One region of the Streptomyces sp. DSM 41931 genome, then DNA from elsewhere that is predicted to be linked to it. Evidence: riboswitches for the same ligand, from Rfam matches in the RefSeq annotation. Region 1 holds a riboswitch; the other holds the start of a gene.
What was found. Region 1 has a riboswitch for glycine ahead of gcvT (glycine cleavage system aminomethyltransferase GcvT). Riboswitches for the same ligand answer to the same signal wherever they lie in the genome.
Positions count from the first base shown of each region.

Region 2: linked by a shared signal. The riboswitch ahead of gcvP (aminomethyl-transferring glycine dehydrogenase) and the one ahead of gcvT (glycine cleavage system aminomethyltransferase GcvT) in region 1 are both predicted to bind glycine.

Region 1 covers NZ_CP189902.1:5,017,640-5,024,496, forward strand. The annotation lists gene glyA (serine hydroxymethyltransferase) at 1-1,064, opposite strand, end outside; gene gcvH (glycine cleavage system protein GcvH) at 1,079-1,456, opposite strand; gene gcvT (glycine cleavage system aminomethyltransferase GcvT) at 1,580-2,698, opposite strand; glycine riboswitch at 2,770-2,892, opposite strand; glycine riboswitch at 2,893-2,993, opposite strand; gene ACP7TJ_RS23305 (AAA family ATPase) at 3,217-3,885, shown strand; gene ACP7TJ_RS23310 (enhanced serine sensitivity protein SseB) at 3,937-4,713, shown strand; gene ACP7TJ_RS23315 (enhanced serine sensitivity protein SseB C-terminal domain-containing protein) at 4,833-5,615, shown strand; gene ACP7TJ_RS23320 (ABC transporter substrate-binding protein) at 6,049-6,857, shown strand, end outside.
Region 2 covers NZ_CP189902.1:927,974-934,830, forward strand. The annotation lists gene gcvP (aminomethyl-transferring glycine dehydrogenase) at 1-1,984, opposite strand, end outside; glycine riboswitch at 2,159-2,254, opposite strand; gene ACP7TJ_RS04515 (PRC-barrel domain-containing protein) at 2,367-2,741, shown strand; gene ACP7TJ_RS04520 (DNA polymerase IV) at 2,845-4,254, opposite strand; gene ACP7TJ_RS04525 (MerR family transcriptional regulator) at 4,320-5,003, opposite strand; gene ACP7TJ_RS04530 (bifunctional nuclease family protein) at 5,192-5,665, opposite strand; gene ACP7TJ_RS04535 (MerR family transcriptional regulator) at 5,758-6,498, opposite strand; gene ACP7TJ_RS04540 (FHA domain-containing protein) at 6,539-6,857, opposite strand, start outside.

The DNA.
Region 1 (6,857 bases):
GGGTCGTTCGGGATCGCGTTCCGGTTCACGGTGATCCCGACCTCGTGCAGCCGGTCCTCGGCCTGCTGGCCGTCCAGCTCCGAGTTCCGGAGGTCCACCAGGACGAGGTGCACGTCCGTGCCGCCGGACAGCACGTCCACGCCCACGGCCTTCACGTCGTCCCGCACCAGACGCTCGGCGAGGATGCGCGCGCCCTCCAGGGTGCGGCGCTGGCGCTCCTTGAACTCCTCCGAGGCGCAGACCTTGAAGGCGACCGCCTTGGCGGCGACCACGTGCTCCAGCGGACCGCCCTGCTGGCCGGGGAACACCGCGGAGTTGATCTTCTTGGCCAGCTCGGCCGTGGAGAGGATCACACCGCCGCGCGGACCGCCGAGGGTCTTGTGCGTGGTGGTGGTCACCACGTGGGCGTGCGGCACCGGGTTCGGGTGCAGGCCCGCGGCGACCAGACCGGCGAAGTGCGCCATGTCGACCATCAGGTACGCGCCGACCTCGTCGGCGATCCGGCGGAACGCGGCGAAGTCCAGCTGACGCGGGTACGCCGACCAGCCGGCCACGATCAGCTTCGGCTTGTTCTCCTTGGCGAGGCGCTCGACCTCGGCCATGTCGACCTGGCCGTCGTCGCCCACGTGGTAGGCGACCACGTTGTAGAGCTTGCCGGAGAAGTTGATCTTCATGCCGTGGGTCAGGTGCCCGCCGTGCGCGAGGTTCAGACCCATGATCGTGTCGCCCGGCTTGAGCAGCGCGAACATCGCGGCCGCGTTGGCCTGGGCGCCCGAGTGCGGCTGGACGTTGGCGTGCTCGGCGCCGAACAGCTCCTTCACCCGGTCGATGGCGATCTGCTCGATCACGTCGACGTGCTCGCAGCCGCCGTAGTAGCGGCGGCCGGGGTAGCCCTCTGCGTACTTGTTGGTGAGGACCGAGCCCTGGGCCTCCATGACCGCGACCGGGGCGAAGTTCTCCGAGGCGATCATCTCGAGGGTGGACTGCTGCCGGTGCAGCTCGGCGTCGACCGCGGCGGCCACCGCCGGGTCGAGCTCGTGCAGAGGCGTGTTCAGAAGCGACATACGGCTACGGCTCCTCAGCCCGCGATGAACGCGTCGTACTCGGCGGCGGACAGCAGGTCGGCCGGCTCGTCGGTGACCCGCACCTTGAACAGCCAGCCGCCCTCGAAGGGGGCCGAGTTCACCAGCGCCGGGTCGTTCACCACGTCCTCGTTGACCTCGGTGACCTCGCCGGAGACGGGGGAGTACAGGTCGCTGACGGACTTGGTGGACTCCAGCTCGCCGCAGGTCTCGCCCGCGCTCACCGTGTCACCGACCTCGGGGAGCTGGACGAAGACCACGTCGCCGAGCGCGTTGGCCGCGTGCTCCGTGATGCCGACCGTCGACACGCCGTCCTCGGCGGCCGACAGCCACTCGTGCTCCTTGCTGTAGCGCAGCTGCTGGGGGTTGCTCATGGCCTGAATTCTCCTGTACGCGGGAAACTGCTGATGACGGGGAGGGAGCGCGAAGCGGCCGGACGGGTGGGACCCCCGTGCCGCGGTGGCGCGAAAGCCGCCCGGAGGCCGGCTACGACGGTGTCACTTCTGCCGCTTGTAGAACGGCAGCGCCACGACGTCGTACGGCTCGTGGCTGCCGCGGATGTCCACACCGACGCCCTCGGCGCCCGGCTCCGCGTGGCGCGCGTCGACGTAGGCCATGGCGATCGGCCTGCCCAGGGTGGGGGAGGGGGCGCCGGAGGTGACCTCGCCGATCTTCTCGCCGCCGGCCACCACCGCGTACCCGGCGCGCGGCACCCGGCGGCCGTGGGCGACCAGGCCGACCAGGACGCGCGGCGGGTTCTGCGCGGCGCGCTCGGCGGCCTCGGCGAGGGCGGCGCGGCCCACGAAGTCGCCCTCCTTCTCGAACTTCACCACCCGGCCCAGACCGGCGTCGAACGGCGTGAGGGAGGTGCTCAGCTCGTTGCCGTACAGCGGCATGCCCGCCTCCAGGCGGAGCGTGTCCCGGCAGGACAGACCGCACGGCACCAGCCCGTGGGCCTCGCCCGCCTTGGTCAGCGCCTGCCACAGCTCCACCGCGTGCTCCGGCTTCACGAACAGCTCGAAGCCGTCCTCGCCGGTGTAGCCGGTGCGGGCGATGAGCGCGGGGACCCCGGCCACGGTGCCGGGCAGTCCGGCGTAGTACTTCAGGCCGTCCAGGTCGGCGTCGGTGAGGCTCTTGAGGATCGCCGGGGACTCGGGGCCCTGCACGGCCAGCAGCGCGTAGGCGTCGCGGTCGTCGCGCACCTCGGCGTCGAAGCCCGCGGCCCGCTCGGTCAGCGCGTCCAGCACCACCTGGGCGTTGGAGGCGTTGGCCACGACCATGTACTCGGTCTCGCCGAGCCGGTAGACGATCAGGTCGTCCAGGATGCCGCCGTCCTCACGGCAGATCATCGTGTAGCGGGCGCGGCCCGGCTTCACGCCCGAGATGTTGCCGACCAGCGCGTGGTCCAGCAACGCGGCGGCCTGCGGGCCGGTGACCGTGATCTCGCCCATGTGCGAGAGGTCGAAGAGGCCGGCCTTCGTGCGCACGGCGTTGTGCTCGTCGCGCTCGGAGCCGTAGCGCAGGGGCATGTCCCAGCCGGCGAAGTCGGTCATCGTCGCGCCGAGCGACCGATGCAGGGCATCGAGCGCGGTGCGGCGGGGTTCGGTACTGCTCATCGGTCGGTCTCCCAGGGCGATGGGGGTCCCTCCCATGCGAGGTCGTCCGAGCATGGGGGAGGCGAGGTCGTTCCTCCCCATCTGTCATCGGAACCTGAGAGGTTCGCCATGACCACCGCCGGAGGGAGGTCAGGACTTGCACCTTGGGTGGGGCCACCGGAGCACTGCGACGGCGGCCCGCTTTTCAGATGTGCCTCGCCCGCGCGGTAACGGTGCCTGAGAGATTCAAGGGAGGGACTTGCTCCTTCGGCGCCCCGGCGGCACACGGTGCCGGGGACTCTCCCGCGCGGATTCAAACGGCCGGTATGCAGTTGGCGCGCACATCATTGCACGCATCGCGGGACACCGGCAGGGGGACCCTTGCCGGGGGTGCACCGTTCGTGCAGGCTCGGTCACAGGGAGCTGTGACAGGCCTGTATCGGTATGAGCACGCAACCGAGGCGACCTGGCATTACCTTCTCTTTACACGCGGCGGGGATCGGACCTCCATATCCGGCCCCAGGGGGAGGACGACCACGGTGAACAGGCCCACGGCGTACGCCGGCACCACAGGCGTGGCGCTGCCGCCGCAGCACGCGGACCGGCCCGGCGGCGCCCGCGGCGCGACGCCCGCCCCCCTCGTCCAGGACCTGCGCGCCCGCTCGGGACGCAGCCCGCGCGCCCTGCTCTTCGGCCCCCGCGACCTCGTCGTCGTCACCGGACTGCCCGGCAGCGGAAAGTCCACGCTGATGCGGCGCGCGGTGCACGGCGACCGCGTCGACTCCCAGGACGCCCGCGACCGCTGGGACCGCCGTATGCCCCGTCTGCTGCCGTACGCGGCCTACCGCCCGCTGGTCCGGCTCACCCACTACGCGGGACTGCGCCGGGTGCTGCGCTCCGGCCGGCCGGTCGTCGTGCACGACTGCGGCACCCAGACCTGGGTGCGGCGCTGGCTGGCCCGCGAGGCCCGCCGCCGCGGGGCCGCGCTGCACCTGCTGGTGCTGGACGTCGCGCCCGAAGAGGCTCTGGCCGGGCAGCTGGAGCGGGGCCGCGGCGTCTCGCGCTACGCCTTCCGCCGGCACCGCACGGCGTGCGGCCGGCTGCTGGACGCGGTGGAGTCCGGCCGGGTGCCGGAGGGCTGCGCCTCGGCGGTGCTCGTCGACCGGGACGCCGCCAACGCCCTGCGCCGGATCGGCTTCACCGGCTGACCGGCTAGCCTTTCCGCCAAGCAGTGGCATCAGGCAGACGGTGGGCGACAGATGGACTTCCCGGCGGACATCCCGGACCGGACGCACTTCCACCCGCACGGCGGGTGGCCCGGCAACGAACTGGAGGAGGCGCTCTCCGCCTCCCTCGGCGTCCCCTCGGCGGGAGCACGGATCGTCGAGGTCCTCGGCCGCAGCTTCCTCTGGGTGCCGCTGCCGAGCGGCGGCGGCCCGCACAGCGGCCCCCTCGACCTGCCCACCATGGAACTGGACGGCCAGGCGTATGTGCCGGTCTTCAGCTCCGAGGAGCAGTTCCGGCAGGTCGTCGGCTCCCACATGGGCTGCACCGTCGCGCCCGCCGTGGAGTTCGCCCGCGGACTGCCCCCGCAGGCCGGCATCGTGGTCAACCCGGGCGGCACGGTCGCCGTCCCGCTGCCGCCGGCCGCGGTGGCCGACCTGTGCCGGGCCGGGCGCTCCCCGCTGGACGGTCCCGCGAGCGGCGGCCGCGTCCGGCTGTTCGAGCCGGACTGGCAGGACGACCCGGTGGACTTCCTCGCCGCGGCCTCGCAGGAGTTCGACTCCCTCGGCGTGGTGGCGACCGCCCGCCGCTGCCTGGCCGCCGTCGAGACGGCAGACCCGGTGCTGTTCGTCGGCGTGGAGCTGCTGCACTGGGAGGGCGACCCCCGCGCGCTGCCGCTGGACGCCCTCGGCCGGGCCCTTGGCCGCAGCCCCGCCCGCTGGCCGGTCAGCCTCGTCGTCCTCGACGTGGCCCAGGACCCGGTCGCCGACTGGCTGCGCGCCAAGGTCCGCCCCTTCTACCAGCGCGCCTGACGCGCCCCCCGATCCGCCGCATGCCCTCGCCTTCCGCGCACTGACCGCAGACCGCCGGAGGCCGTCGGCTTAAGCTAGGAGCATTGGCCGGCAGGGTGTTGTACGGAGGGGCGATACAAGTGAGCGCTGGCACCGCGGCGGCCGGACAGGTCGAGCACATGCTGCGCCAGGTGACGCCCGGGCGTTACGACGCCTACGAGGCCTTGCTGCGCGCCCTCGCCACCCCCTCGTCCGGCCGGGTCTGGATGCTGCTCTGGCACGGCCAGGCCGGCTCGCCCGACGCCCAGTACGGGACCATGGAGGTCGAAGGGCACGGCTACGCGCCCTGTGTGACCTCCGCCCAGGAGCTGTCCGCCAGCGGCTGGAACCGCTCGTACGAGGTGGTCGACGGCCTGGAGGTGGCCCGCGCGCTCTACCCGGACCGCTACGGCCTCTGGCTCAACCCGCACGCGCCCGGCGGGGGCGTCGGCATCCCCTGGCTGGACCTGCGCCGCATCGCCGGCGGACTCGACCAGCAGCCCGCCGGGCCGCTGCGGCTGTCCGAACCGGCCATCGAGATCCCGCAGTTCTACGCCCTCCTCGCGCAGAACGCCCACCGCACCCCGGCCGTGCGCGCGCTGCGCCGCGCCTGGGTGCAGCCCGCCCTCGGCGCCCCGTACCTCGCCATCGGCCTGGACGTGTACGACACCTCGCCGCCCGCCGTGGAGTCGGTGCGGGCGATGATGCGGCAGTCGCTGCCCGCCGTGCCCGACGGGCTGCCGGTCTCCACCGTCGCCATGGCCGACGAGCACGACCCGGTGGCGATGTGGCTGCGCGTCAACGCGCGCCCGTTCTACGACCGTGGGGCGCACGCCCCGGCCCCCGCCACGGGCTACGGCTATCCGCCCGCGCACCGTCTCTGACCGGTACGTCTTCCCCGAAGCCCGCGGCGGCGCGGCCCCGCCGCCGCTGGTCCGGCGCAGGGTGACGCAGCGTCACCGTGTCCAGCATGTGGACAATGGGCGGCGGTGCGGCTCCTGTCCCGACCCGTCCGCCGCTGATTTTGCGTCAGATTCCGTCGGATGCGATCAGCTACCTGTCGATGACCGCCTGTCACCTGCGGTTTCACCGCGTCTTCACGTCATCCCGGGCCTTGCGACGGGCACTTACGGAGCCCCCGTATGTGTCCTGGGCGTTAAATCATCGCGCGAAGATGCCGGAACAGTCCCTTATGTCGACTGTTCAGATCTCAGGTAGGTATCACCGCTATCCGGACTGTTCCTGACTCACTGCGAACGTCTGTAGTGTTCGGCCGGTCAAGATGCATCCACATAGCGGACCCGGAGTGGCCCCAGTATGCGCATATTCAAGACCCGAGCCGCTCGGGCGATCACGGCCGCGGTCGCGGTCGGCCTGATCGCCACGGGCTGCGCCAGCGAGCGGGACAGCGACAACGAGAGCGGCGGCAAGAAGGACACCTTCGTGTTCGCCGGTGCGGGCGACCCGGGATCCCTGGACCCTGCCCTCGCGAGTGACGGTGAAACCTTCCGCGTGACCCGCCAGGCGTTCGAGGCCCTCCTCGAGCACGAGTCGGGCGGCACCAAGCTGGTCGGCGGCCTCGCCGAGACCTGGTCGAGCAACGACGCGGGCACCGTCTGGACCTTCAACCTCCGCAAGGGCGTGAAGTTCCACGACGGCGAGGCGTTCAACGCCGCCGCGGTCTGCGCCAACTACGACCACTGGTTCAACTGGAAGGGCACCTACCAGTCGAGCGCGGTCTCCTACTACTGGCAGACCATCATGGGCGGGTTCGCGAAGAACGAGGACCCGGAGACGCCCGAGGCGAACTACAAGAGCTGCACCGCGAAGGACGAGAACACCGCCGTCATCGAGGTCAAGCAGCCCTCCGCGAACCTCCCCGGCGGCTTCTCGCTGAACGCCCTCGCCATCCACTCGCCGAAGGCGATCAAGGAGTACGAGAAGCAGGAGGCGACCGCCAAGGGCGACGCCATCACGTACCCCAAGTACAGCCAGGAGGCCGGCACGGTCGCCGGCACCGGCCCGTACAAGATCGTCAAGTGGAACAAGGGCAACAAGGAAGTCACCCTTGAGCGCTTCGACGACTACTGGGGCGAGAAGGCCAAGATCAAGAACCTGGTCTTCCG
Region 2 (6,857 bases), 4.1 Mb from region 1:
CGAACACGCCGTGCGTCGACGGGTACGTGATCATCAGCACGGCCAGCTCGTCGCGGTGCTGCTCGATCTTGGCGCGCAGGTCCTCGACGTCGACCTCGCCGTTCTCGGCGGTCCTGACGACGACGACCTTCATGCCGGCCATCACGGCGGACGCGGCGTTGGTGCCGTGCGCGGAGGACGGGATCAGGCAGACGGTGCGCTGCTCGTCGCCGTTGGCGCGGTGGTAGCCGCGGACGGCGAGCAGACCGGCCAGCTCGCCCTGGGAGCCGGCGTTGGGCTGGAGGGACACCTTGTCGTAGCCGGTGACCTCGGCGAGACGGTCCTCCAGCTCGCGGATGAGCGTGAGATAGCCCTCGGCCTGCTCGGCCGGGACGAACGGGTGCAGCTGGCCGAACTCGGGCCAGGTGACCGGCTCCATCTCGGTGGTCGCGTTGAGCTTCATGGTGCAGGAGCCCAGCGGGATCATGCCGCGGTCCAGCGCGTAGTCGCGGTCGGCGAGGCGGCGCAGGTAGCGCAGCATGGCCGTCTCGGAGCGGTGCTGGTGGAACACCGGGTGGGTGAGGTAGTCGTCGGTGCGCAGCAGCGCCTCCGGCAGGGCGTCGGACGCGGAGGCGTCCAGCGCCTCGACATCGGCCTGCACGCCGAAGGCGCGCCACACGGCGGAGACCTGGTCGCGGGTGGTGGTCTCGTCGCAGGCGACGGAGACGGTGTCGGCGTCGACGAGGCGCAGGTTGACGCCGTGGTCACGGGCGGCGGCGACGACCTCGGGGGCCCGCCCGGCGACCCGCACGGTGAGGGTGTCGAAGTAGGAGCCGTGGACCACCTCGGCGCCGCCGGAGCGCAGGCCCTCGGCGAGGATCGCGGCGTAGCGGTGGGTGCGGCGGGCGATGGTCCGCAGGCCCTCGGGGCCGTGGTAAACGGCGTACATGCCGGCCATGACGGCGAGCAGCACCTGCGCGGTGCAGATGTTGCTGGTGGCCTTCTCGCGGCGGATGTGCTGCTCACGCGTCTGCAGGGCCAGGCGGTAGGCCTTGTTGCCGTCGGCGTCGACGGAGACGCCGACGAGGCGGCCGGGCAGGCTGCGGGCCATCTTGTCCTGGACGGCCATGTAGCCGGCGTGCGGTCCGCCGAAGCCCATGGGGACGCCGAAGCGCTGCGTGGTGCCCACCGCGATGTCCGCGCCCAGCTCGCCGGGGGACTTCAGCAGGGTGAGGGCGAGCAGGTCGGCGGCGACGGTGACGAGCGCGCCGCGCTCGTGTGCCTGGTCGATCACCGGCTTGATGTGCCGGACGGCGCCGGACGCGCCCGGGTACTGGATCAGGACGCCGTTGATCTCACGGCCGTCGAGCTCGGCGGGGATGCCGTCGCTCAGGTCGGCGACGACGACCTCGACGCCGGTCGGCTCGGCGCGGGTCTCGATCACGGCGACGGTCTGCGGCAGGGCGTCCGCGTCGACCAGGAAGAGGCCCTTCTTGTTCTTGCCCATGCGCCGGGACAGCGCCATCGCCTCGGCGGCCGCGGTGCCCTCGTCGAGCAGGGAGGCGCCGGACGTGGGCAGGCCGGTGAGATCGGCGACCATCGTCTGGAAGTTCAGCAGCGCCTCGAGCCGGCCCTGCGAGATCTCCGGCTGGTACGGCGTGTACGCCGTGTACCAGGCGGGGTTCTCCATGACGTTGCGCAGGATGACGGGCGGGGTGAACGTGCCGTAGTAGCCCAGGCCGATCATGGAGCCGAGGACCTGGTTGCGGCCGGCGAGGGCGCGCAGCTCGGCGAGCACCTCGGCCTCGCTGCGGGCGCCCGGCAGGTCCAGCGCGTCGGCGTTCTTGATCACGTCGGGCACGGCGGCGGCGGTCAGCTCGTCGAGCGAGCCGTAGCCCACCTGGGCCAGCATCTTCGCCCGGGCCTCGTGGTCGGGGCCGATGTGGCGCTGCTCGAAGGGGATTCCCTGTTCGAGCTCGGAGAGCGGGGTGCGGGGGGCAGTCATTGAGGAGGCCTCCTGGTCCGACGACCTTCGAGGGGCACCACGGCGCAGGTGCCCGGACGGCCTCCCCCTCTGTCATCTCAACCTGAGAGTTTCACCGGAACGCCGAGGGCGGTCCGGTTTTCACCGTCGGTGAGAGCGGAAGCCGTCGACACCCGCCCTGCTTTCCAGAGTGACCTCGTCCGTGCGGTACGTGTGCCTGAGAGATTCCGGGGAGGATTTGCTCCTTCGGCGCCTCCGGTGGTGCCTGGAGGACTCTCCCGCACGGGATCAGCGGCCGTTGCCAGCCTACCAGCGAGGTCCGGACCCCGGCCTTCGAGTGGCCGTTCCGCCGATTGTGCCGTTTTGTGGTGCTAACGGATGACTCGCGAGGAGTGGAGGGCCTGTGCAGACCGACATCGACCCGCGTCACCTCATCGGCCGCAAGGCGTACGACCGCAACGGCACCCGCATCGGCACGATCGACGAGGTCTACCTCGACGACGCCACCGGTGTGCCGGAGTGGGCGGCGATACGCACCGGCCTGTTCAGCCGGGACGCCTTCGTGCCCCTGGAGCCCAGCGAGCTGGTCGACGGGGCCCTGCACGTGCCGTTCGAACGGTCCCTCATCAAGGACGCCCCCGACTTCGGCGTCGGCCGCCATCTGTCCCCGGAGCAGGAGCTCCAGCTGTACCACCACTACGGCCTGGACGTGGCCTTCCCTCCCCCGCTCCCGGACCGCGACTTCGGCAAGCTGGCGGGCCAGGAGGGACACGCCTGACGCCACCGGGGGCGGCGGTCTCTCGGAACCTGTGCCTGGGCCGGCCCGCGGCGATCTGCACCACCCTCGCCCACGGCGGGTGGCCGGCTCCACCGGCAGCGGGTCAGGCTTCCAGCGGCCGAGGCCGCGACGGCGCGTCCGGTGTCCCCCGGGTCGTCGTCTCGAGCAGGTCCGGTGGATCGTCCACCAACGGCAGCGGGTCCGCGGGCTCGAGCGCCGGGTCGTCGACGCGAAACGTCTTCACACGGCCCGGCGCCGAGCCGGGGGTCTCGAAGCGGACCGTCACGCGGCCCAGTCCGCTGCCCTGCACCCACCCGTGCCCGTGCTCGGCGTGCCGGACGTCGTGGCCCGCGGGCCAGCGCCGCTCGGCGGGGGTCTCCGGGCGCGGCTCGGGCGCCGTCTCGGGTTCCTCGCCCTCCGGCGTCTCCTCCCCCGCACCGCCCGCCGCCTGGGCGAACAGGTCCTCCTGCGTGTAGTCCGCCAGCCCGCTGACGCCGACGCCCAGCAGCCGTACGCCGCCCGTGGTGTCCACCGAGTCCAGCAGCCGCGCAGCCGCCTCCCGGACGACGGCCGGGTCGTCGGTGGGGCCCCGCAGCGTCTCGGACCGGGTCAGCGTGGAGAAGTCGTACCGCCGCACCTTCAGCACGATGGTGCGTCCGGACAGCCCCGCGCCGCGCAGCCTGCGCACGCAGCGGTCGGCGAGCCGCTGCACCTCCAGGCCGACTCGCACCCGGTCGTGGATGTCCACGTCGTACGTGTCCTCGACGGACACCGACTTCGTCTCGCGCTCGGCGACGACGGGCCGGTCGTCGCGGGCCAGCGCCATCGCGTACAGCGCGTGCCCGTGCGCCTTGCCCAGCAGCCGCACCAGTTCGTCCTCGCCCGCCTCGGCGATCTCGCCGACCGTGTGGATGCCGGCCCGCCGCAGATGGTCGCCGGTGGCGGGTCCGACACCCGGGAGGGTCCGCACCGGCATCGGCTCCAGCATCGCGCGCTCGGTGCCGGGCTCGATCACGACCAGCCCGTCCGGCTTCGCCTCCTCCGAGGCGATCTTCGCCAGCATCTTGGAGGCGGCCAGCCCCACGGAGCCGGTCAGTCCCGTGACCGCGCGGATGTCGGCGCGCAGCTTCGTGCCGGCCAGCCGCGCCGACCGCTCGTCCCACGCCGTGCCCCCGGCCTCCAGATCGACGAACGCCTCGTCGAGGCTGAGCGGCTCCACCAGGGGCGACAGGGCGCGCAGCAGCGCCATCACCTGGTCGCTGATCGAGCGGTACAGCGCGAACCGGGGCACCAGATACGCGGCGTTCGGCGCGAGCCGCCGGGCCTGGGACATGGGCATCGCGGAGTGCACGCCCAGCACGCGCGCCTCGTATGAGGCGGTGGCGACCACGCCACGAGGCCCGAGACCGCCCACGATCACGGCCTTGCCGCGCAGACTCGGCTTGGACGCCTGCTCCACCGAGGCGTAGAAGGCATCCATGTCGAGATGCAGGATCGTGGGAGCGGATCTCACATCTCCGATGCTGCCCTACGCCACTGACAACGTCCTCGTCGGGCCGGGCCCCGCGCGGCGCGGGCTCAGACCGCGCGGTTCCTGCGCCGGGCCAGCTCGTCCATCGGGTTGTGGCCGATCAGGGTCTCCCCCGTGTCGACACGCTCGCCGTGCAGCTGCGACAGCGCGCTCTCGACGTCCCGCCACACCACGCCCACGGCGATGCCGAAGACGCCCTGGCCGCCCTGCAGCAGGGCGTGGACCTCGTCGGGCGACGTGCACTCGTAGACCGTCGCGCCGTCGCTCATCAGCGTCATGCGCTCCAGGTCGCTGAAGCCGCGCTCGCGCAGGTGCTGGACGGCGGTGCGGATGTTCTGCAGGGACACGCCGGTGTCCAGGAACCGCTTCACGATCTTCAGCACGACGACGTCGCGGAAGCTGTACAGCCGCTGTGTGCCGGACCCGTGGGCGGGGCGCACGCTCGGCTCGACCAGCCCCGTGCGCGCCCAGTAGTCGAGCTGGCGGTAGGTGATGCCGGCCGCGGCGCAGGCCGTGGGCCCCCGGTAGCCGATCTCCTCGGTCGCCATGGCCGCCGCCCCTCCACCGCTCGGAACGGCCGTCGGTCGCTGCGGAGCGGGCTCGATCGCACCGCCGCGCGCGGGATGGCCCCCGCCCGAGCGGAGCGGAGAGCTCTGGGGAGGATACGGCCCGCCCGCCCCGAAAACGCGTCCGGGGGCACCCCCCGCCGTACCGTCGCCGCTGCTTCTCACGCCGACCTCCGTCCTTGACCTGCCTCCTCGACGGTAGGCAGTCACCAAGGGTGCGTCAACGATCGCCACACTCGGCACGCCGAGTGATAATCACCCTAAGAGTGGTTTCCCGTACCCCGTCGCGGGGAAAGGCTAGCCGAATGTTCTCGGCGCGGGCCGCGACCGACGCCAGGTCCGCGGGAAACGGCTCACTGGTTGCTGCTCCCGAAGTCCTCGGGCGAGATCTGGTCGAGGAACTCGCGGAACTTCTCCACCTCGTCCTCCTGCTCGTCCGGAATGGCGATGCCGGCGTCGTCCAGCACCGTGTCGCTTCCGTAGATCGGGGTCCCCGTACGCAGGGCGAGAGCTATGGCGTCGGAGGGGCGGGCGCTCACCTCGACACCGCTGGCGAAGACCAGCTCGGCGTAGAACACGCCTTCGCGCAGGTCGGTGATGCGCACTTCCGTGAGCTCCTGTCCCACGGCCTCCAGCACGTCCTTGAACAGGTCGTGGGTCAGCGGCCGTGCGGGCGCCATGCCCTGCTGGGCGAAGGCGATGGCCGTCGCCTCCCCGGGGCCGATCCAGATGGGGAGGTAGCGGTCGCCGCCCACTTCACGCAACAGCACGATCGGTTGGTTGGAGGGCATTTCCACCCGGACACCTACGACATCGAGCTCGTTCACACAGCAACCCTAGGCCGTGCCCGGGACGTTTGGGTAGTCGGGCCGGGATCGGGTGGCCGATCCGGCGGCCCTGTGCTGCTTCTCGAGGGTCCTCAGGGCAGCCGCACCCCGAGCGCCGACCGCACCAGCGCCGCGTGCAGCTTCATGGTGAGACCGGCCAGTTCCTTGGTGCGGTCTTCGGCATGCGCCCTGGTCTGCGGGTTGCGGTGGCGCCGCAGCGGCGCGACGACCTGCTCCACCAGCCCGGCCTCCCGCTCGGCGGCCGCCTTCATGGCCCGCAGATGGCGGGGCTCGATCCCGTACCGCCCCAGTTCCATGAGCAGCCCGGCGACGGTGACCGCCTCCGCGTCGTACACCCCGTCCCCCACCGGGACGAGCAGGCCGTACGACTCCCACTCGGCGAGCCGCTGCTCGTCCACCCCGGCGGCGGCGAGCAGCTGGCAGCGCCCGATCCGGGCCGCCGTGGGCTTCTCCAGGACGCACTCGGCGGGGTCCTCGCCGTCACCCGGACGGCTCAGCGCCGGCAGCGGCGGGGCCTCACCGCGCTCCATGGCCGCCAGGTGCTCCCGGATCACCTTGAGCGGCAGATAGTGGTCGCGCTGCATGCGCAGCACATGGCCGAGGCGCTCGACGTCCTCCGCGCTGAACTTGCGGTACCCCGACGGGGTGCGGCGTGGCTCGACGAGCCCTTCCGACTCCAGGAAGCGGATCTTGGAGATGGTGACCTCGGGGAACTCCTCGCGCAGCACGCTCAGCACCGCACCGATGCTCAGCAGTCCGGTGTCCGTGGCGGCGGCGCCGTCGCCGGCACCGCCGCTCGGTGTCTGCAGCATGGACCCTTCCTGGAGTCCCCCGGGACCGCGTCCGGGGAGGTCAGTAGCTCCGCTGGCTCGCGTAGAAGACCAGCCGGTACTTGCCGATCTGCACCTCGTCGCCGTTGGACAGGGCGACCTGGTCGATCCGCTCGCGGTTGACGTAGGTGCCGTTCAGGCTGCCGACGTCGGCGACCGTGAACGAGCCGTCCGGGCTGCGACGGAACTCCACATGGCGGCGGGAGACCGTCACGTCGTCGAGGAAGATGTCGCTCTGCGGGTGACGCCCGGCCGTGGTCAGGTCGCCGTCCAGCAGGAAGCGGCTGCCCGAGTTCGGCCCGCGGCGCACGACCAGCAGGGCGGAGCCCACCGGCAGCGCG